Regions from separate parts of the Geodermatophilus sp. SMS 5-13 genome, predicted to be linked through region 1. Evidence: predicted binding sites of a transcription regulator. Region 1 holds the regulator's gene; the other holds the start of a gene.

What was found. Region 1 encodes LexA, which represses DNA repair genes until DNA is damaged. Its sites were predicted from a motif close to TCGAACANNTGTTCGA; they were not measured.
Region 2: AB3388_RS27960 (HNH endonuclease signature motif containing protein) is a predicted target of LexA. The motif match lies at 7,445-7,460, and genes of this name have one in related genera.

The regions. Positions count from the first base shown of each region.
Region 1 is NZ_CP165729.1:4,279,471-4,290,872, forward strand. It holds gene AB3388_RS20690 (ornithine cyclodeaminase family protein) at 1-672, shown strand, start outside; gene AB3388_RS20695 (DUF8821 family protein) at 715-1,179, opposite strand; gene AB3388_RS20700 (vitamin B12-dependent ribonucleotide reductase) at 1,415-4,297, opposite strand; gene nrdR (transcriptional regulator NrdR) at 4,393-4,926, opposite strand; gene AB3388_RS20710 (hypothetical protein) at 5,315-6,124, opposite strand; gene AB3388_RS20715 (LysM peptidoglycan-binding domain-containing protein) at 6,265-6,831, opposite strand; gene lexA (transcriptional repressor LexA) at 7,047-7,835, shown strand; gene AB3388_RS20725 (NHL repeat-containing protein) at 7,854-8,867, opposite strand; gene AB3388_RS20730 (phosphatase PAP2 family protein) at 8,872-9,621, opposite strand; gene hflX (GTPase HflX) at 9,678-11,108, opposite strand; gene AB3388_RS20740 (ArsR/SmtB family transcription factor) at 11,185-11,402, opposite strand, start outside.
Region 2 is NZ_CP165729.1:5,766,018-5,777,419, reverse strand. It holds gene AB3388_RS27975 (putative bifunctional diguanylate cyclase/phosphodiesterase) at 1-1,945, opposite strand, end outside; gene AB3388_RS27970 (acyl-CoA dehydrogenase family protein) at 2,083-3,702, opposite strand; gene AB3388_RS27965 (hypothetical protein) at 4,087-6,159, opposite strand; gene AB3388_RS27960 (HNH endonuclease signature motif containing protein) at 6,220-7,428, opposite strand; gene AB3388_RS27955 (competence/damage-inducible protein A) at 7,539-8,816, opposite strand; gene AB3388_RS27950 (hypothetical protein) at 8,983-9,504, shown strand; gene AB3388_RS27945 (cupredoxin domain-containing protein) at 9,749-10,285, shown strand; gene AB3388_RS27940 (protein kinase domain-containing protein) at 10,314-11,402, opposite strand, start outside.

The DNA of each region.
Region 1 (11,402 bases):
ATCACCGCCGTCCGCACCGGCGCCGGCTCGGCGTTGTCCGCGCGGCTGTTGGCGCGGGCGGACGCGTCGGTCCTGGCGGTGCTGGGCACCGGGGTGCAGGCCCGCTCGCACACCCGGGCGATGGCGAGGGCGCGCCCGCTCCGCGAGGTCCGGGTGGCCGGCCGCAGCCAGGTCCGGGCCGAGTCCGTGGCCGCGGACCTGCGGAAGGAGCTCGACGTCGAGGTCCGCGCGGTCGGCTCCTACCGGGAGGCGATGGACGGCGCCCACATCGTCTGCGCGACCACCCACCCCACCGATCCGGTGGTGCGGCGGGAGTGGCTGGCGCCCGGTACCCACGTGACGTCCGTGGGCTGGGCGCCCGGCGGCCGGGAGGTCGATGACGCGACGGTCGCCGAGGCGCTGGTGTGCGTCGAGTCGCGCGGGGTGGCGCTGGCACCTGTCGCCGCTGCGGGCAGCGCGGATCTGGCCGAGCCGCTGCGCGGGGGCCTCATCACCGAGGACGGGATCGTCGAGGTCGGCGAGCTCGTCGCCGGCACCCGGCCGGGCCGCACCACCCCGGACCAGATCACGCTGTACAAGTCCGTGGGCGTCGCGGTGCAGGACGCCACGGCGGCCACCCTCGTGCTCGCTGCCGCGCGGACCGCCGGCGCCGGGCGCGAGCTGGTGCTCTGACCGCGACCGACCGGCGCCGGCCGCGTACACGTTCGTCCCGCCTCAGTACTCACCCTTGATCACGAAGAAGGATCCGCGGATCGTGCCGGCCAGCTTCGACTTCTGGCGCGCGAACTTGAAGCGGGACGCGAGTTCCTCGGGAACCTCCATCCCGTCGGACAGCTTGAACCCCACGGCGCGCTTCTTCCCGTCCTCCAGGCCGTACATCACGTTGATCGACAGGCCGGATTCGTAGAACACGTAGGCCATCCGGGTCCCGTCGACCTCGAAGGTCGTGGCCTCGAGCGGACGGGACGAGATGACGAGGTCGCGCTCCTCCTCGAGGATGCGGTGCACCCAGTCGACCGTCTCCGCTGCTTCGGGCGCGGGGTCGACGGTGAAGACGTGGCCGAACTTGTTCTTGTAGTAGCGAGCCTCGTTGGCCCTCAACCCGGCGAGTGCCTCGGGAACCGGCGACGACTCCAATCCGACGGTGGACACGTTCTCGAAATCGACGACCTGCGACACCACGACCTCCCATCGACCAGTCCGGCAGCGGACAGTAGCGGGTTCACCGCAGTGCGGGCGTACCGCTCCTCCCTCTCCCCCGGACGGCCAACGGCCCGGTCCCTGGAGGAGGAACCGGGCCGTTGGACGGGGCGCGCGAGCCAGGAGATGTCCCGCCGACCGCACTCGGGACCATGCTGACCGGGATCAGGTCATGGCCGGCCGCGCCGGCGGGGACATTTCCTGGCCGTTCACATCAGCTGCAGCCGCTGGTGGAGCCGCAGCCCTCGCAGACGTAGCAGCTGCCGGCGGGGCGCATCTTCGTGCCGCAGGTCATGCACAGCGGCGCGTCGGTGGCAGTGCCGGTCACCAGCTCGAGCAGTTCCGCCGAGGAGTGCGCCTCCTTGACCGGCTTCTCGGTCGCCTTCGACGAACCAGCCTCGGGCTTGCGCTCGTCGGTCGGCGCCGAGCCGCGCAGCGCCTCGAGGTCGACGTCCTCCTCGACGACCGTGCCGGCCGACGCCGAGGTGCCGTAGCCGGACACCTGCGCCGCCCGCTCCTCGGCGCTGAAGATGCCGAGGGTCGCGCGGGTCTCGACCGGCAGGTGGTCCAGCGCCAGGCGACGGAAGATGTAGTCCATCACCGACTGGGCGATCCGGATGTCCGGGTCGTCGGTCATGCCGGCCGGCTCGAAGCGCATGTTGGTGAACTTCTGGATGTAGGTCTCCAGCGGCACACCGTGCTGCAGCGCGATCGACAGCGCGATGGAGAAGGCGTCCATGACACCGGCCAGGGTCGAGCCCTGCTTGCCGAGCTTCAGGAACACCTCACCGAGGCTGCCGTCCTCGTACATGCCGGCGGTCATGTAGCCCTCGGCACCGGCCACGCTGAACGAGGTGGTGACGCTGGTCCGCTTCTTCGGCAGCCGCTTGCGCACCGGGTGCGACAGGGCCGCCGGGGCGGCCTCGGTCTTGGCCTCCGCCCCACCCTCACCGCTGGCCTTCTTGGCCTTGGCGTCGGACAGCGGCTGGCCGACCTTGCAGTTGTCGCGGTAGATCGCCAGCGCCTTGAGGCCGAGCTTCCAGCCCTGGAAGTAGATGTTCTCGACGTCCTCGACGGTCGCCGACTCCGGCATGTTCACCGTCTTGCTGATGGCGCCGGAGATGAACGGCTGGACCGCCGCCATCATCCGGACGTGGCCCATTGGCGAGATGGCCCGCTCGCCCATCGCGCAGTCGAACACCTCGTAGTGCTCCGGGCGCAGGCTCGGCGCGTTGACCACGTGGCCGTGCTCGGCGATGTACTCGACGATCGCCTCGATCTGCTCCTCCTGGTAGCCCAGGCTCTTGAGCGCGCGCGGCACCGTCTGGTTGACGATCTGCATCGAGCCGCCGCCGACCAGCTTCTTGAACTTGACCAGCGAGAAGTCCGGCTCGATGCCGGTCGTGTCGCAGTCCATCATGAAGCCGATGGTCCCGGTGGGGGCCAGGACCGAGGCCTGCGCGTTGCGCCAGCCGTTGTCGGCGCCGATCTCCAGGCCCAGCTGCCACTGCTCGGTCGCGGCCTTGAGCACGTCGGCGTCGTCGGCGCCGACGGGGCGGATCGCGTCGTTGGCCGCGGCGTGCTTGCGCATGACGCGGGCGTGCGCGTCGGCGTTGCGGGCGAAGCCGTCGTACGCCCCGACGATGCCGGCCAGCTCGGCCGAGCGGCGGTAGGCGGTGCCGGTCATCAGCGAGGTGATCGCCGCGGCGAGGGTCTGGCCACCGCGCGAGTCGTAGGCGTGGCCGGTCGCCATGAGCAGCGCGCCGAGGTTGGCGTAGCCGATGCCCAGCTGCCGGTAGGCCCGCGTGGTCTCGCCGATCGGCTCGGTCGGGAAGTCGGCAAAGCAGATCGAGATGTCCATCGCGGTGATGACCAGCTCGACGGCCTTGACGAAGTTCTTCGAGTCGAACGTGCCGTCGGCCTTGAGGAACTTCATCAGGTTCAACGACGCCAGGTTGCACGAGCTGTTGTCGAGGCTCATGTACTCCGAGCACGGGTTGGACGCGTTGATCCGCCCGGTCTCGGGGTTCGTGTGCCAGTCGTTGATCGTGTCGTCGTACTGGATGCCCGGGTCGGCGCACTCCCACGCCGCCTGGGTGACCTTGCGGAACAGGTCCTTGGCGTCGACGGTCGAGATGACCGCGCCGTCCTGCCGGGCCCGCAGGCCGAACTCGGTGCCGTCCTCGACCGAGCGCATGAACTCGTCGGAGACGCGGACGGAGTTGTTGGCGTTCTGGTACTGGACGCTGGTGATGTCCTTGCCGCCGAGGTCCATGTCGTACCCGGCGTCGCGCAGCGCGCGGATCTTGTCCTCCTCGCGCGCCTTGGTCTCGATGAACTCCTCGATGTCGGGGTGGTCGATGTCGAGGACGACCATCTTGGCCGCGCGGCGGGTGGCGCCACCGGACTTGATCGTCCCGGCGGAGGCGTCGGCGCCGCGCATGAAGCTGACCGGGCCGGAGGCGGTGCCACCGGAGGAGAGCAGCTCCTTGGAGGAGCGGATGCGGGAGAGGTTCAGGCCGGCGCCCGAGCCGCCCTTGAAGATCAGCCCCTCCTCCCGGTACCAGTTGAGGATCGAGTCCATCGTGTCGTCGACGGCGAGGATGAAGCAGGCGCTGACCTGCTGCGGCGCGCTCGTGCCGACGTTGAACCACACCGGGGAGTTGAAGCTGAAGTACTGGTGCAGCAGCATCCAGGTCAGCTCGTGCTCGAAGATCTCCGCGTCGCCCTCGGTGGCGAAGTAGCCGTACTCGCGGCCGGCCGCACCGTAGGTGAGCACCACCCGGTCGATGAGCTGACGCAGGCTGTTCTCGCGCTGCGGGCTACCCACCGCGCCGCGGAAGTACTTCGTGGTGACGATGTTGGTGGCGTTGATGCTCCACTCGGCGGGGAACTCGACGCCGCGCTGCTCGAAGTTGATCGAGCCGTCACGCCAGTTCGTCATGACGACGTCGCGGCGCTCCCACGTCACCTCGTCGTACGGGTGCACACCCGCGGTCGTGAAGACCCGCTTGACCTTCAGGCCCTTCCCCCGGGCTGGCGCCTTGCCCCCGCGACGTGCTCGGGTGGGGGTCAGGCGGTCGTCGGTCTCGGTCATGAGTTGGAGCTCTCCCTTGGTGCGGCAGCGGCTGGGGAAGAACCGCAGTTGTGTGCTGCTCGGACTGGTGTATCGGCTGGTACTGACAGTTTTTTTCAGGTGCCGGTGGACGGCCGGCCGCCCCGGCGGCGGGACGGCGGGGCGTCGGGCTGCATGCCCGGCAGCGGCGGGGTGCCGCCCGGCAGGTGCCGGGCCCGCAGCTCGGTGATCTCCTTCTCGAAGTCCTCGAGGGAGTCGAACGCGCGGTAGACGCTGGCGAAGCGGAGGTAGGCCACCTCGTCCAGTTCCCGCAGCGGCCGCAGGATCGCCAGCCCGACCTCGTGGCTCGGCACCTCGGCCGCGCCGGTGGCCCGGATGGCGTCCTCGACCTGCTGGGCCAGCTGGGCCAGCTGGTCCTCGTCCACCGGACGGCCCTGGCAGGCCCGCCGGACGCCCGCGACGACCTTGGCGCGGTTGAACGGCTCGCTGACCCCGCTGCGCTTGACGACGGCGAGCACCGCCTCCTCGACGGTGGTGAACCGGCGCCCGCAGGCGGGGCAGGAGCGACGGCGACGAGTGGTCGCCCCCTCGTCGGCCTCGCGGGAGTCGATGACCCGGCTGTCCGGGTTGTGGCAGAACGGGCACCGCACGGCGATCCGCCTCCTCCCCGAGCCTCGCTCAGAGCCTGTCCGCCGAGCCGGCCTGTGGACCCTCCTGGGGACATCCGGTGGACGCCCGGGGGAGAACCTGAGGACCGCTTGTGGAAGAACTACGGCTCTGTAACTACTAGATGTAGGGGAACCCTAGGCGCGGCTCCACTACATGTGCAAGAGGACGCACGGGGGTTGTGTTCCACCGAGACCCGCCCGTGACCAGCCGCAACAACTCGCCGCAGCCGTCACACGACACGCCGCGCGACGCGCCCGCGAGGAGGCCGGCGATGCGGTAGAGGGGCATGCTGCGCGACCCCGGGCCGGGGGGCGCGAGGCGGACGCCGGACCGGTCCGGCGACGGCCGACGGGCCGCGGGCCGCCGGGCTCAGACGCCGGTCAGCGAGTCGTCCCGGCGCGCGCTGCGCGGCCGCGGCACCGACCCGCTCCGTCCGACGTCACCGAGCCGCATCGGCCGGGTGAACAGGTCCGGCTCCGGCGACAGGGCGCCGGACCCGGACCAGTCGGCACCGGGGACGCCGGGCCAGGTGTCGTCCGACCGGGCGCCCCACACCTCCGCAGCGCGGGCCGCGGGCGTGCGGACCTCGAGCGGCGAGTCGGTCACCGCGGCCCGGACGCCCGTGTCGACAGCACGGTGCCGGCCCGCTCCGGACGGCGACGCCGGAGCCCGGTGCCGTCCCGCCCGAGCCCCCACCGCCGGGAACTCGGCGGTCTCACCGACGACGCGCGAGTCGGCGCGCCTCCGGCCGGCCGGATGCACCGCTCGGCTGGCGGCGTCCTCACGGACGGCGGGCAGCCCGCGGGCGCCGGGCAGCTCGCGCACCTGCGGGACAGGGCGCACGCCGGGCGCCGCGGGTCGGCCACGGCGTGCCGGACCGGTGGCCGAGACGTCGGCGAGGCGCAGGCTCCGCGTGGCCGCCGGGTCCTCCGCCGGGGCAACCGCGGGCTCCGGGGCGACGGACAGGTGCGGCTCGGGCAGTCGCAGACTGCTCAGGTCGGTCCAACTGGACTCTTCGACCCCGCCGACGGTCAGGCGCACCCAGACCTGGCAGGCGCCGCCGGCGTCGTGCCGCCAGCCGAGCAGCGATCCGGGCAGCCACTCCCCCGCCGAGTACACCTCGACGTCCTGCGGCTGACTGGTGAACACCGCTGCACGACTCTCCATGACGCCTGACACGCGACGACGGTAAGCGGTGGAGTCAGTACGCAGCGTGAAGGCGCGGGTACTGAGGGTTGACGAAGTCGGCGTCCCGATGTTGTCGGAGTCTTCGCGGGCCGGCCGGGCACCGACAAGCGACCGCTCTCGCCATCGGGCACTCACGGCAGCTGCAGCACCTGACCCGGCACCACGTCCGCGCCGTCGATCCCGTTGAGCTGCTGGATCTCGTACACCACCGCGCGCACGTCGTCGCCCGCGTCGGCGACGGCGGCCGCGATCGACCACAGCGTGTCACCCGGCTCGACCACCACCGTGCTCACCCCGGCGAGACGCAGATCGCCGCCCGCGCCACCGGCGACCAGCGGTCCGAGCCAGGAGCCGACGGCAACCGCCGCCGCCAGGCCGAGGGCGACCAGCAGCCGGCGGGCGCGCGGGGTGAGGCGCAGCGGAGCAGCCGGCGTGCGGGATGGCGTGGCGCAGCCGCCCCGGACCGGGCGGCCGGCCGCCGCGGGGCGCCCGGCCGGCGCCGAGGACGCCGGACGGGCCGGCGGGGCGAGGGGGGAGGGCGAGCGGCCCACCCGCTCGCCGGGCCGGACCGACCGGCCCGCCCGCGCGGGCCGCCCCGTCTCCAGCGGACGATCACCCGAGACGGACCGGAGCGAGGGCCGCCACGGCGCCTGCACCGCCTCGTCGAAGTCCAGGACTGCCTGCTGCACGCTTCCCACGACACTCTCCTCCCGCCGATCCCGACACCGCGTCGTTCTCGAACGCGTGTTCGATTCGAACGCCCGTGCGAATGTCTACCGGACGCGGCCGACAGAAGCGACCCGACCCGTCGCGACTCGAACGTGTGTTTGAAAAATCCGAGCGGCGGCGCTACCGTCTGCCACCAAGGACGGACGGCGCGATCCGGCGACTGGGCCGGCGGCGAGGAGGAGACGTGGCGGGCACGAGGGGGACGTCCGGCGGTCGCCGGTCGACCGGTGACGGCGCGGGCACGACCGGCCGGCGCCGTGCGGCGGAGACGGCGGGCACGACGACGGACGACGCACCGGCCGCCGTGCGGTCCTTCCCGGACCGCGGCGAGGCCGGCGACGGCCTCACGCAGCGGCAGCGGCGGGTGCTCGAGGTCATCCGCGACTCGATCGAGCGGCGGGGCTATCCGCCCTCGGTGCGCGAGATCGGTGAGGCCGTCGGGCTGTCCTCGGCCTCGTCGGTGGCGCACCAGCTCTCGGTGCTGCAGAAGAAGGGCTGGCTTCGCCGCGACCCCAACCGGCCGCGCGCCCTCGACGTGCGGCTGCCGGGCGAGCACGGCCCGACCGCGCTGCCCGTGGCCGAGGAGACCGGCACCGCCGCGCCGACCTATGTGCCGCTCGTCGGCCGGATCGCGGCCGGCGGCCCGGTCCTCGCCGAGCAGGCGGTGGAGGACGTGTTCCCCCTCCCCCGCGAGCTCGTCGGCGAGGGGACGCTGTTCATGCTCAAGGTCGCCGGTGACTCGATGGTGGAGGCGGCGATCTGCGACGGCGACTGGGTCGTGGTGCGGCAGCAGCCCACCGCCGAGAACGGCGAGATCGTCGCGGCCATGATCGACGGCGAGGCGACGGTGAAGACCTACAAGCGCCGCGACGGGCACGTGTGGCTGCTGCCGCACAACCCGGCGTACGAGCCGATCCCGGGCGACGACGCGACGATCCTGGGCCGGGTCGTCAGCGTCCTGCGCCGGGTCTGAGCCGCGACGGCGCGGGGCTCAGACGGTCCCGCGCCGTCGGATCAGCAGGCCGCCCAGCCAGACCACCACGGTGGCCACGGCGGCGGCGATGAGGCCCGCGGTGAACGCGGGCGGGCCCGATGCGGCGTCGGCCTCGGCGGAGCCCTGCGCCGCGGCGGCGACCGGCGCCGGCTGCGCCGTGACCGGCACGAGGGTCACGTCGCCGGGAAGTCCCTCGCCGGCGACCACCAGCTGCCGGTCGTCGGTGCTGAAGCTGATCGCCTCACCCTGCGGGGCCGGGGGCAGCGCGACCCGCACGGGGGCGGCGCCCAGGGCGCCGGCCACGTCGGAGCCGGACAGCGGCCACACGTAGGCGTCGGTGTAGGTGCGCAGCGCGAGCAGCGTGCCATCGCGCGACACCGCTCCCCCGGTGGCCATCAGCTGGCCGGCGCGGCCCACCGGCCCACCGTCCGTGCCGGTGAGCGTGAAGTTGACCGAGGCCACTCTCTCCAGCGCCACCGCGCCCCCGTCGACCAGCGCGGCGGTGGGCCGGTAGACGCCACTGGCCCCGAGGATCTCCTTGGTGACGAGGTACGGCGTCCCGTCCGGGGCCAGCAGCAGCGACTCGGCGTCGTGCGGCCCGTCGGGATAGCTCATGCGGAACACCCCGGTCGACCCGTCCAGGCGCAGGGCGAGGAGGGCGACCGTGGGCCGATTGGTCCGGTTGTCCCCGACGTCGGCCAGCCACACGGTGCCGTCGGCTCCGACCGCGAGGTCCTCGGGGTCGTAGGGATCGACCGGCGCGGAGTGGACCTCGACGATCTGGCAGGCCGTGTCGAGCACGTAGACGTTCAGCTCCACGCCGCCGTCGTTGATGGCCACCATGCGATCGCCCAGCACGACCAGGCCGGACAGCTCCGGGAGCCGGGGATCGGTCACCTGGCACAGGGGATGCGGGGCGGTGGCGTCCGCCGCCGCGGCGGCCGGGACGGCGCCGGCGACCACGAACGCCGTTGCCAGGGCTACTGCCGCCGGCAACAGGTGCGCCCGCACGCGACTAGGCGGACCGCCGGCCAGCTCGGGCACGTACCCAGCGTGACAGAACGGACGCGTCCAGTGCGTGCACCACGCCCAACAGCAGGATGCCCACGGCGCCGCCGACGACCGCGTCGGTGACCCAGTGGAAGTCCAGGGCCACCATCGCCAGGCCCGCGGCCACCGGCCCGAGGATCGACAGCCACCGGAACGCCCGCTGCACCGGCGCGGGCAGGCCGAACTCGACCGCCTGCCAGCGGGCCACGCCCCACATCAGCACGGCGTTCGCCACGTGCCCCGAGGGGTAGGAAGCGCCGTCCCGGTGGAAGAACGACCCCGGATAGGACGGCGCGGTCCGCCCGGCGCCGTACTTGAAGCCGTACACGACCGCTGTGAGCAGGGCCAGGGCGACGAGGACGCGCAGCAGCGGCACCAGCGTCCGGCGCCGCCAGCCGAGGTAGCCGACCAGCGCCGCCAGCACGATCAGGATGAAACCGCGCCCGCCGAGCTGGGTGACCGCCCAGACCGGCCAGTAGGCGCCCGACTCCTTGATGCCCCACGAGCTGATCACCTCGGAGACGCGCAGGTCCATGCGCTCGAGGGAGCCGCGGCTGAACAGGTCGATCGACACGACCACGGTGACCCCGCCCGCCAGCGCGAGCAGCCACCACGGCGGCCGGCCCGGCGAGACGACGGCCGGGACGCCCTTGTGGTCGGGTTCGGCGACGGCGGAGGCCTCGCCGGATCCCCGCCGCATCGCGCCGATCGTCACGGCCTCACGGTACCGGGTCCCGTGACCCGTTCGTGATCTCGACCTGCCGGAATGGCTCAGACCGCCGGGGCGGCGAACTCCTCCAGGGCCGCTGCGAGGGCACCGTCGACCCGCGCGGTCAGCCGCGTGCCGCCGGCCTCGTGCAGCTCGGAGAGCACCTCGCCGTCGCGGTGCATGCGCGCGACCAGGTCACCGCGCCCGTAGGGCACGAGGACCTCGACGTCGACGTCCGGGTGCGGCAGCCGCGCGGCGATGATCTCGCGCAGTCGGTCGATCCCGTGCCCGGTGCGGGCGGAGACCCAGACCGCGCCGGGCAGCGCCTGGCGCAGGCTCAGGACGTCGTCCTCGGTCATCGCGTCGACCTTGTTGACCACGATGAGCTCCGGCACCGCCGACGCGTCGATCTCGCCGAGCACCGTGTGCACCGCCTGGATCTGCCCCAGCGGGTCGGGATCGGAGCCGTCGACGACGTGCACGAGCAGGTCGGCGGCGGCGACCTCCTCCAGCGTCGAGCGGAAGGCGTCGACCAGTTGGTGCGGCAGGTGCCGCACGAAGCCGACGGTGTCGGTGAGCGTGTACTCGCGGCCGTCCGGCGACTCGGCTCGGCGGACCGTCGGGTCGAGGGTGGCGAACAGCGCGTTCTCGACCAGCACACCGGCACCGGTCAGCCGGTTGAGCAGGCTGGACTTGCCGGCGTTGGTGTAGCCGGCGATCGCCACGCTCGGGACGGCGTTGCGCCCGCGGTTGGACCGCTGGGTGGCGCGGGCCGTCGCCATGCCGGCGATCTCCCGGCGCAGCTTGCTCATCCGCGCGCGGATCCGCCGCCGGTCGGTCTCGATCTTCGTCTCACCCGGGCCACGGGTACCGATGCCGCCACCGCCGGCCACGCGGCCACCGGCCTGCCGGGACAGCGACTCACCCCAGCCGCGCAGTCGCGGGAGCATGTAGGCCATCTGGGCCAGCTCGACCTGGGCCTTGCCCTCCCGGCTGCTGGCGTGCTGGGCGAAGATGTCGAGGATCAGCGCGGTCCGGTCGACGACCTTGACCTTGAGGATCTTCTCCAGCGCGTTGAGCTGGCCGGGGGTCAGCTCACCGTCGCAGATCACGGTGTCGGCGCCGGTGGCGGCGACGATGTCCCGGATCTCGGCGGCCTTGCCGGAGCCGACGTAGGTGCCGGCGTCGGGCGTGGAGCGCCGCTGGCTGACCGCCTCGAGCACCATCGATCCGGCGGTCTCGGCGAGGGCGGCCAGCTCGGCGAGGGAGCGGTCGGCGTCGGCCGCCGTCCCCTCGGTCCAGACCCCGACGAGCACGACGCGCTCGAGGCGCAGCCGCCGGTACTCGACCTCGGTGACGTCGGCGAGTTCGGTCGACAGCCCCGCGACGCGGCGGAGCGCACCGCGCTCCTCGAGGGCGTAGGAGCCGGTCGTGTCGTCCGGCTCGTCGAAACCGGCCTCGCCGGGGGAAGGAGCTTCGTAGGCGGTGGTCATCGGCTCCAGCGTGACACGGGGTTCCGACGTGGTCACCTGGGTTTGTGCACGGGATGTCATCACCGGGTGCAACACCTCATGGCTCGGGATGCATCCCGAGGTAGAGCGACCAGTGCTCGGCGTCCGGGTCCTCGGGCCGGCGGGCGTACTCGTCGAGGAGGCCGTGCAGCCGCCGGCGGAACTCCTCCAGGTTCTCCGGCGACAGTCGCAGACCCAGGCGGCTGCTCTGCAGGTGCTGCTCCCCCACCTCGCCCACCTCCTCGAGGAAGGCGGCGAGCATCGGGTCGCGGCGAG
Region 2 (11,402 bases), 1.5 Mb from region 1:
GGTGCTCCGGCGTCTCCACGCCCTCGGCCACCGAGCGGATGCCCAGGGTGCGGGTGAGGGCGACGATCGCCTCGAGGACGTCACCGGCCGCCGGGGTGGACACCCGCTGGGCGGCGGTGAGCAGCGAGCGGTCGATCTTGAGCGTGCCGATGGGCAGGGCCAGCAGCTGCGCGAGGGAGGACCAGCCGGTCCCGAAGTCGTCGATGGCCACACGGACGCCGAAGGAGCGCAGCACCGAGAGCTGGTCCTCCGCGCGGGCGGGGTCCTCGGCCAGGCTGGTCTCGGTCAGCTCGAGGGTCAGCTGCTCCGCGGGCAGCCCGGACTCCCGCAGCGCCGAGCGCACGTCGCGGACCAGCGTCTCGGTGGCGAAGTGGCGCGCGCTGATGTTGACCGCGATGCGCAGCGGCAGCCCCTCGGCGGCCCACTGCGCGGCGTTGCGGCTGGTCTCGTGCAGCAGCCAGCGGGTCATCGGGATCAGCTGGCCGGTCTCCTCGGCCACCGAGAGGAAGGAGTCCGGTGGGAGCAGGCCGCGCTCGGGGTGCTGCCAGCGCACGAGGGCCTCGACGCCCTCGATCGCCCCGGAGTCCAGCCGCACCACCGGCTGGTAGTGGACGACGAGCTGGCCGAGGGCGCCGTCCCGCAGGCGGCTGGCCACCTCCAGCCGCCAGCGCGCCGCCTCCCGCAGCCCCGGGGAGAACAGGTGCACCCGGTCGCGGCCGGAGGCCTTGGCGGCGTACATGGCCGAGTCGGCGTCACCGAGCAGGCCGTGGGCTTCGGCGCCGGGGTCGGCCACCGCCACCCCGATGCTGGCCGACAGCGGCACCGCCAGGCCCTCGGCCGGGAAGGGCGCGGCGAACGAGTTCTGCAGCCGGAACGCCAGCGCGGCCGCCTCCGAGCTGTCCACCGCGCGGGCCAGCACCAGGAACTGGTCGCCGGCCAGCCGGCCGACGGCGTCCCCGGGACGCACCTGCTCGACCAGCCGGTAGGCCACCTGGCGCAGCAGCGCGTCGCCGACCTGGTGGCCGAGGGAGTCGTTGATCGTCTTGAACCCGTCGAGGTCCAGGTGCAGCAGCGCGGTCGTCCCGCCCTCGCGGTCGTGCAGCGCGTCGCCGATCAGCTGGAGCATCCGGGAGCGGTTGGGCAGTCCGGTCAGCTCGTCGTGGCCGGCCTGCCAGGCCAGCGCCTGCTCGGTGCACACCTGCTCGGTGACGTCGATGTGGCTGACCACCACGCGGCGGGAGGCGTTCACCCGCGCCGCCTGCAGCCGGTACCAGCTGACGGTGGGTCCCATCCGGTGGGAGTACTCGTGGTCGAAGGTCGGCGGGTCGTCGCGGTCGTCGGCCATGAGCCGACGGAGCCCGACGGTGATCGCCGCGTGGTCCGCCGGCTCCAGGCCCCGGGACAACACCTCGAGGTAGTCGTCGCCGACACCGCCGGGGGTGACACCGTCCCGCTCGAGCACCTCGCCGTCCGCCGTCCAGGCCCGGTTGACGGTGAGGATGCGGCCGTCCTCGCCGACGAGGACGGTGGCCGCGGGCAGGGACTCGAGGATCGCGGTGAGCTGGCCCATCTCGGCCCTGCGCTCCTGGTCGGCGCGGCGCCGCTCGTCGATGTCGCGGACGAACGCCGTGACGCCGACGGCGTCGGCGTTCGCCCGGATCTCGTACCAGCGCTGCGTGCGCTCGTGCAGGTACTCGAAGGCGCGCGGCTGCCCGTCGGCGGCGATCGCGGCCAGCTCGCCGGCCAGCCGGGTGCCGCCGACCTGCGGGAGGCACCGGGTGACCGGCTGCCCGAGGAGCTCGGCGGCCCGTGTGCCGAGCAGCTGCTCGCCGGCGCGGTTGACGTAGGTGAACCGCCAGCGCCGGTCGAGCTGGAAGACCGCGTCGGGGATCGCGAGCAGAGGGTCATGACGGACCGGCGACCGGTCGACGTCCCGAGACTCCACGCTGCCCGCTCTCTCGTTCCCCCTGCGGCGCGTCGGAACCTGTGCCGCGGGAGACCGCGGCACGCCCGACCCGAAGGCGCCGGCGACAGTCGTGTGCGACCGACGCTCCTCCGAGAGTAATGCGACCCCACGCTGTCTCACACGGGTGTGATCCGCGCCCGCCCGAGGATCGCGCGCGTTCCGGTTCCGGGCGGCAGCGTGCCGAGGACGGCACCCCAGTCACCGCCCAGGCGGGTGGCGCAGAAGGCGTCGGCGACGGCGGACGGCGCGAACCGCAGCAGCAGCGAGCCCTGCAGGCACAGGGCCAGCAGACCGGCCACGCGGCGGGCGCGCAGCGGCAGCTGGTCGGGTTCGCCCAGCTCAGCGGCGAGGCGCTTGACCGCCTCGTCGAAGCGGGGGTCGGCGCCGCGGGCGAGCTCGATCTCGGCGGTGACGGCGGCCAGGGAGTCCGTGTGCCGGCCCAGTGCCCGGAGGACGTCGAGGGCGATGACGTTGCCCGAGCCCTCCCAGATGGAGTTCAGCGGCGCCTGCCGGTAGAGCCGCGGCAGCCCGGACTCCTCGACGTAGCCGTTGCCGCCGAGCACCTCGAGGGCCTCGGCCACGACGGCGGGCGTCCGCTTGCAGACCCAGAACTTCGCCGCGGCGCCGGCCAGGCGGAGGAAGTCGGTCTCGCCGCCGTCCAGGGCTGCGGCCAGCCGGATCGCCAGCGCCGTCGCCGCCTCGCTCTCGACGGCGAGGTCGGCGAGGACGTTCTGCATGAGCGGCTGGTTGGCGAGCAGGGCGCCGAACGCGCGCCGGTGGTCGGCGTGGTGGATCGCCTGCGTGAGCGCGGCCCGCACGGTGGCGGCCGAGCCGAGCACGCAGTCCAGCCGGGTCACGTTGACCATCTCGATGATCGTGGGGACGCCGCGGCCCGGGTCGCCGACCAGCCAGCCCGTCGTCCCGTCGAACTCGACCTCGCTGGAGGCGTTGGAGCGGTCGCCGAGCTTGTCCTTCAGACGTTGCACGTGGAACACGTTGCGGCTGCCGTCGGGAAGGACGCGGGGCACGAGGAAGCAGGAGACGCCCTCGTCGAGCTGGGCGAGGACCAGGAACAGGTCGCTCATCGGCGCCGAGGTGAACCACTTGTGCCCGGTGAGGGCGTAGGTGCCGTCGGGCTGCGGGACGGCGCGGGTGGTGTTGGCCCGGACGTCGGAGCCGCCCTGCTTCTCGGTCATGCCCATGCCGGCGACGAGCCCGGCCTTGCCGGTGGGCTCGGCCAGCTCGTAGGCGTACGCCGGCGCGGTCAGGCCCGGCTCGTAGCGTTCGGCCAGGTCGGGCGAGCGGCGCAGCGCCGGGACGGCGGCGTAGGTCATGGTCACCGGGCAGCCGTGGCCCATCTCGACCTGCGTCCAGCCGAGGTAGCCGACGGCGCGGCGGACGTGGGGGTGCTGCTCCCGGCTCGCCCAGGGCGCCCCGGCCAGCCCGTGCTCGAACGCCGTCCGCATGAGCTCGTGCCAGGCCGGGTGGAACTCGACCTCGTCGATCCGGTGGCCGTAGCGGTCGTGGGTGCGCAGCTTCGGCGGGTTCTCGTTGGCCAGCCGGCCCCACTCCTGCGCCTGCTCGCTGCCGGCGAGCCGGCCCAGCGTGGCGAGCGACTGCAAGGCCGGCGCGTCGGCGTGCCGCAGGCAGGCCTCGGCGAGGGCAGCGTCACCCGCGATGGGGTCGTGCCCGACCAGTGGTGGGACCTGGTTGGTGACCTCGTGGGTGGCGCTCATGTGGCGCACGTTACCGGCCGGTAGGCGGGCCGGGTACCGCTCGCCGAGGCTGCTGCGACTGTGGCCGCTCGCTGCCGTCCGGCCCCGTGAAACCCGGGCGGATGCGAGAGGCGGATGGGTCCGCTCCGTGCCCGTCCGGCCCCGTGAAACCCGGGCGGACACGATGCGGGCCGCTCCGGAGGTGGCTGCTCGAGCTGCCCCGTGACAGTTCGCGCAGCCACCGCCGGTTTCCCGGGGAGGAGGGGGCGCTGCGGCGAGCAGGCTCAGGACGGCGTCGGGAGTCCCTCCCCCCGGGCCGTCCGTGTGCGAGCGGACGGCCGTGCGGGGTTGCGGCCGGCCGCCGCGCGTGTCAGATCACGCGGGCAGCGACCGGCCGGAGGGAGGTCAGTCGGGCGAGAAGGACGGCTCAGGATCGGAGCCGGAGACGAGCGCGCGCACCGGTCCGGGCGAGACCAGGTGGCCGGGCTCGGCTGGCCGCGCCACCGAGAGCAGGGCGGCGAGCAGGGCCGGAGCGGTCCAGCCGCCCCCGGATGCGGCCGGCGCGCCGGTCGACGACGGAGCGCCGTCGGGAACGTCGGGTGTCATCGGAGCCGGGACGGCGGGCGCGCCCTCGCGGCTGCCGTCGGGAGCCGTGGCGGGCGTCGTGGCGCCGCCGTGGAGAGCCGTCCGCACGACGGTGGCCGGCACGGTGGCCGGCGGGAAGAAGGTGGCCGAGAAGGCGGCGGCGCTGATCACGGCGGCCGGAGTCGTCACGACGGAAACCAGAGATGCAGCCACCTCGGCCGCGGTCGTCACGACGGAGATCTGAGGAGCGACGACGTCGACGGCCGGCGCCGCGGTCGCTACGACCGGGAGCGGGGCGTCTGTGACGGTTGCGACAACCGGCGCGGCATCTGGGATGACCGGGGCGAGCACTTCGGTCACCGGCGGAACCACGGGGCTGGGGATCTCGGCAATGACCGGCACGACCGGGTCGAGCACCGGCGCGATCGGTGGCACGGTCTCGGGCACCGGCGGCAGCGTCCCCAGCACCGGCGGGATGACCTCTGCAACCGGCGGCAACGCACCGAACACCGGAGGCAAGGTCTCCAGCGCCGGCGGCAGCGTCTCCAGCACCGGCGGCAGCGTCTCCAACGCCGGCGGCAGCGTCGGCAGAACGGGTGGGAGCGCCTCGACCACCGGAGGCAGGGTCTCGACCACCGGCGGCAGGGTTTCCAGCACCGGCGGCAGCGTCTCCAGCACCGGCGGGGCCGTCTCTGGCACCGGCGGCAGCGTCTGCAGCACGGGTGGGAGCGCCTCGACCACCGGCGGCAGCGTCTCGACCACCGGAGGCAGGGTCTCCAGCCCCGGAGGCAGCGTCTCCAGCCCCGGAGGCAGCGTCTCCAGCACCGGAGGCAGCGTCTCCAGCACCGGCGGCAGCGTCTCCAGCACCGGCGGCACGGTTTCCAGCCCCGGCGGCACGGTGCCGTGCCCCGGCGCAGGCGTCCCCAGCCCCGGCGGCACGGTTTCCAGCCCCGGCGGCACGGTGCCGTGCCCCGGCGCAGGCGTCCCCAGCCCCGGCGGCACGGTTTCCAGCCCCGGCGGCACGGTGCCGTGCCCCGGCGCAGGCGTCCCCAGCCCCGGCGGCACGGTTTCCAGCCCCGGCGGCACGGTGCCGTGCCCCGGCGCAGGCGTCCCCAGCCCCGGCGGCACGGTTTCCAGCCCCGGCGGCACGGTGCCGTGCCCCGGCGGAGGCGTACCCAGCCCCGGCGGGATGGCCTCCACGACGGGCGACGCCACGGGAGCAACGGCGTCAACGACCGGTTCGACGGGCTCGACCACCGGGTCGACGGCCGCATCGACGGTCGGGCCGACCGTCTCCACCGCGGGCTCGACCACCGCGTCGACCGGGTCACCGACCGGAGGGACGGCGCCTTCGACCGGCGGAGCCGACGGCGTCTCCGTTGGCGGTGTCACCGTGTCGGCGGGAGGCGCCACGACCTCGTCTGCCACCGGCTCGACCACATCGGCCACCGAGGGCGCAGCGGACTCGACGACCGGCGCCACGACCTCGTCAGCGGCCGGCGGGACAGCCTGGGTGACCCCGACGGGGTCCGTCACAGCCGGGGCGGGCTCAGCCGGCGGAGGCGGCGTCGCCACCGATGGCTCCGCCACGGTCTCCGACACCGTGTCGGTGACCGTGGCGGTCACTTCGGCGGCCTGGTCGGTCACCACATCGGGCGCGGACGCGGACGCGGGAGGTGGCGGGGCCGCGTCAGCCGGGGATGCCGCGTCTGACACGACGCTGACCGCGTCGGACACTCCGGGGATCGGGTCATCAGCCGCGCGGGCGGTACCGCCCGCCGCCAGCAGGATCAGCACACCGCCGACCGCGAAGAACACGAGCAGAAGCACGCGTCGGGCCCAGGGCCAGCGGGACAAAGCCCGCCAGTCGCTGACGCCCGACGGCTTGGGCATGCCAATTGAGTACTCCGGTCGAAGCGCGGGGAAACCCGTGAGGGCTGTTCCTTCGGACGGTCACCCGGCGCGGGAGAGCCCTGGGTCGTCAACCGGTCGTCGGAGGGTGAGGATCTCGGTGCCGTCGCGCCGGTAGGTGTGCCAGCGTCCGCTGCTGTCTCGTTCGACGCGGAAGCCGTGGTGGGCCTGGGTGTGGTGCCGCTCGCACAGCAGCGCGGAGTTCTCCGCGGAGGTCTCGCCGCCGAAGAGCCAATGCACGACGTGATGAACCTCGCACCAGTGGGTCGGGGCATCGCAGCCGGCGAACACGCAGTGCTCGTCCCGGAGTTCGACGGCCTTGCGCAGGCCGGGGGTGACCAGCCGCTGGGCGCGGCCGTAGTCGAGCAGCTCACCGTCGGCGGAGAGCAGATAGCGGCGCAGCTCGGCGTCGCAGGCGACCTGCCGGGCGCGGGCGGCGGAGAGGACCGCGCCGAACCCGGCCCGCGCGGCGCCCCTGCCGGTGGCCGGGTCGGCCAGGTCCTCACTGTTCACCCGGACCGCGACCTGGGGTTTGACGGTGCGCAGCAGCGGCAGCGTGCCGCAGCCCAGGTGGATGTCGGCCAGCTGGACGAGGGCGTCGGCCTGCTGCTGGGGCCGGGTGCGCGCATCGTCGGCCGGCCGGTGGGTCTGCAGGATCGATTGCAGCGCGGCCTGCAGCTTCTCCATGCCCAGCGGGTCGAGGTGGAAGCGGCCGGTGCCCGACCCGTCGGCGTGCTTGGCGAAGGTCAGGAATCGTTCCTCGGTGGGATCGGGTTCGGGGCCGTCGGCGTCGAGGCGGGTGAGCACCTGGTGCACCAGCTTCACCAGGTCCTCGTGCGGCTGGGTGGCGGCGAGGCGGGCCAGCACCGCGGCGACCTCGGTCAGGTCGATGCCCTGGGCGGCGGCCAGCGCGACCGGCCGCGGCCCGGTGATCTTGCCGATGGCATCGACCTGATCGGCGGTGAGCTCCCCGGCCGCGTGCGCGGCGGCGACGGCGGGCAGCTGCTCCAGCGCCCGGCCGTGGCGCACCACGCGCGACGCCGCGTTGCCGGAGAGCCGGCAGTGCCCGCGCAGCCACGACTGCGCCGTGGCCATCCCATCCCCGGCGAACGCCCGCAGGCCGTCCGCGACGCGCACGGTGCGGGCCAGTTCTGCGTCGATCCGGTTGCGCTCGGCGACCAGTGCCCGGGTGCGGTCGAGCAGCTGCGGGCCCGACAGGGCCTGCAGCGCATCCTCCGACGGCACCTCCACGACACCTCCTTCGTACTCGAACGTTTGTACGAAAAATAGCCGTCAAGGAGCCGCCCCGCGACCCGAATTCCCAGGTCAGACGGTTGTCCACAGATGCGACGAGGGTCTTGTCAGGCGGGCGGGCCACCCAGCAGCAGAACCCGCAGGAGGTGCATCGCCATGACCACGGAACGGCCGCGGACGGCGGAGCGAGACCCGGGCAGCCGCAGCGACTTCACCTGTGCGCCGTCAGGCCCGATGGCGCACAGGTGCACCGTGCCGACCGGCTTGTCCGGCGTCCCCCCGCCGGGGCCGGCGATCCCCGTGATGCCGACGCCGATGTCGGCACCGAAGCGGGCACGCGCGCCCTCGGCCAGCGCGGCGGCGACCTCGGGGCTGACCGCCCCGTGCTCGGCCAGCAGCTCGGCGGGGACGTCGGCCAGCCGCTCCTTCGCCGAGTTGGCGTACGCGGTGAGGCCACCGAGGACCCAGGCCGACGACCCGGCCCGCTCGGTCAGCCGCGCGGCGAGCAGGCCGCCGGTGCACGACTCGGCGGTGGCGACGGTCAGCCCGCGCTCGGCGAATCCCTGGGCGACCAGGTCGTCGAGTGACGGCCCGCGGGAGAACAGCGTGTCGCCGAAGTCCTCCTCGACCGCGGCGACCAGCCGCTCGTACGCCGCCTCCGCCTCCGGGGCGTAGCGCGTCACGATCTCCAGCTCGCCGTCCCGCAGGCACGTGGTGACCTCCAGGCCGCCGAGCTCGGCGTCGTGCTCGCGCAGGGTCGCGGCCAGCTGCGACTCCAGCGTCCCCCAGAGCCGCAGCGTCTCCTGGCGCAGCTCCTCGCGGCCGGCCAGCGCCCGCTGGGTCGGCTCGGCGGCCACCGCCGCCCCCCACATGCCCCGCAGCTCGGCGGGCGGGCCGGGCAGCACGAGCACCGTCGGCCCGCCGCGCCCCTCGGCGGGTGGGACGACGAGGCCCGGCGCCGTCCCGACCGGATCCAGCACGGTCGCCCCCGCGGGCACCAGCGCCTGCTTGCGCACGCCGGCCGCGGTCGCCTCCGGATCGGCCCGCCAGCCCCGGCGGGCCATCAGCCGCTCGACGATGCCGCCGATCCGCTGCTCGAGGGCCGGGTCGACCGCCGACGGGCGGCCCTGATGGTCCCCGACCACCTGGGCGGTCAGATCGTCCGCGGTCGGGCCGAGGCCACCGGAGGTGATCACCAGCCCGACACCGGTGCCGGCGAGGAAGTCCAGCGCGGAGCGGACGTCGTCCGGCCGGTCCCCCACGACGACGACGTGGCCTACGTCGACGCCGAGCTCGCGCAGCCGCTCGGCGAGCCACGGCCCGTTCCGGTCGGTCACCCGCCCGGTCAGCACCTCGGTCCCGGTGACGACGACTCCGGCGCGCATGCCCACGCCGCGACCCTAACGGGAACGGTCCGTCCGGATGCGGACAGGAGCGACGCTCCCGACGCGCACACGACGTTCCCCGGGACGACGGCCGCGTCGTGGCTAGCGTCCGCACACGCAGCGGCCCCGGAGGACGGGCCCGTCCCGGAACGCCAGGAGGAACCGCGTGTCCCTGTCCCCACCTCCCTCGCGCACGACGACCCACCGCACGGTCCAGCTGACCCGCAACCACGTCCGGGACGACGCTCCCCCACCCCCCGACGTGCAGCCCACCGGGCCCGTCGACGGCCTGCCGCGCCCGCCCCGGCCGGCGCCCGGTGTCTCGCGGGTCCGGCCGCGGCGGGGCGCCGCCACCGTCCGTGTCCTCGTCGTGGCGTCGGCGGTACTGCTGGAGATCGGGCTGCTGATGAGTGCCGGCCGGGAGGCCCGGCTCTGGACGGCGGCACCGCTCTGGTCGGCCTTCGCCACCGTCGCGGTCCTCCTTGCTGCGCTGGCCGTGGCCCGCTCCCGTCAGCTGCGCAACGACCGGTCGTGGAAGACCGCCGCCGCGGGGCTGACCGGGCTCGCCGTGTTCTGGGTCGTGGTGGTCCTCCCGGAGGTCACCACGAACCGCGGCTTCCTGCTGACCGCGGCGCTGGCCTGCCTCGGCATCGCGCTCTGGCTCGCCCCCGGCGACCGCAAGGCCTGAGCGAAGCCGCCGGCCGACCGTCCGTGTCGGCGCGCTGCGCCGTGCCTGCCCGGCTCCTCCCGGATGACTTGTGACGTTGAAGCGTCATGGACCCCGCCGCTAGCTTGCGCCCGCTCCGGGACGCGATGCGCCATGTCGCACGCCTCGGAGCTGATCCGCGGAGACCACCCGCGGCGCACGGCACACGGCCAGGCACGTCACACCGTCGTGAAGGGGTGTCATGAGACGTCGTAGGAGCATCGTCGTGGGGGCGATCGCCGCCCTCCTGATCCTCGGGTTCACCGGTCCCGCACAGGCCGACAGCGGGCCGGGCCGCAACCAGGCGCAGGTCGTCCAGATGCAGGACCGCTGCGACCCGGCCACGTTCACCGCCAACGGCGTTCCGTGTGTCGGGAACGGGGACACGACTTTCGCGGACTTCCTGGCCGAGGTCGCGGCCAAGGGCTCCGACGGCCACTGGCGGTTCCACCCCGACCACCTGACGATCAACGCCGGTGAGTTGCTGCGGGCCGACAACGTCGGCGGCGAGCTTCACACGTTCACCCGCGTCGACAACTTCCAGCTGGGCTGCATCCCGGTGCTGAACCCGGGCGGCGTCGCCTCCACGGACCCGCGGTGTGCCCTGGTGGACGTCGCGCCGGGCGTGCAGGTGCCTCGCGAGTTCCTGGTGACCGGCGTCCAGCCGGGCGGTTCGGCGACCGAGAACCTGGCCCCGGGCACCTACAAGTTCCAGTGCTTCGTCCACCCGTGGATGCGGACCACCGTCACCGTGCGCCGCTGACCGTTCGCAGATCGAGGACGGCCGCGGCTCAGTTGCCGCGGCCGTTCCCGTTCCCCTTGCCGTTCCCTCCGGCGTGCCCGTTCCCGTTGCCCAGGCCGTTCGCCTTCCCGTTTCCGCGGCCGGGTCGGACGCTGTTCCCGGGGGCGGGCGCCGGCGCGGGCGCCGCGGCCTCCACCGGAGCGGGCGCCGCTGCCTCTACCGGCGCCGCCTCCACCGGGGCGGCCTCCACCGGCGCGGCCGGGGAGGACGCCGGCGGTGCGGTGCTCGACGGCGCGGCAGCGACAGGCGCGACGGCGAAGGACACGGTGACCAGGTCGCCGGGCCGCAGCGCCCCCACCGGGTCCAGCGCGAGGACCGTGCCCGCGGGCGCCGCCGCCGTCTCCACCGGCGCCCTCGCGATCCGGAGCCCCAACGCGGCCAGGTCGGCCTCGACGTCGTCCACCGCCCGGCCGACGTGGTCCGCCGAGCGCAGCACGACCCCGTTCGCGTCCTCCGCGACCACCGGCGCGGTGGGCGCAGACCCCCAGTGCAGCCCGCCGACACCGATCCCCGCGCCCGCGAGCAGGGCCCCCGCGATCAGCGCGCCCACGGGCGCCAGCACCCGCCGGCGGCGGAGCGCCCGCCCGGGCAGCCCCGCGGCCGCGAACCGCCGGGTCGGCGGAGGCACGGGCCGCCCCGCCCGCACGTCGTCGACCGCGTCCCGGAACGCCGCGCCGTCGGCGAACCGCCCGGCCGGGTCCTTGCACAGCGCCCGGGCGACGAGCGCGCGCACGGGGCCGGGGACGTCGTCCGGCAGCGGCGGGGGTTCCTCCCGGATCTGCCGGAGCGCGATCTGCACCGGCGTCCCGCCGTCGAAAGCACGGTGCCCGGCCAGGCACTCGTAGCCGATCAGACCGAGCGCGTAGACGTCGCTGGCCGGGCCGCCCCGGCCGCCCTCGGCCTGCTCGGGCGAGAGGTACTGGGCGGTGCCGACGACCTGCCCGGTCTGGGTCAGCGGGACGTCCGAGGCCGACCAGGCGACGCCGAAGTCGGTGATCCGCACGACGCCGTCCGTGCCCACCAGCAGGTTGCCCGGCTTGACGTCGCGGTGCACGACGCCGGCGCCGTGCGCCGCGGC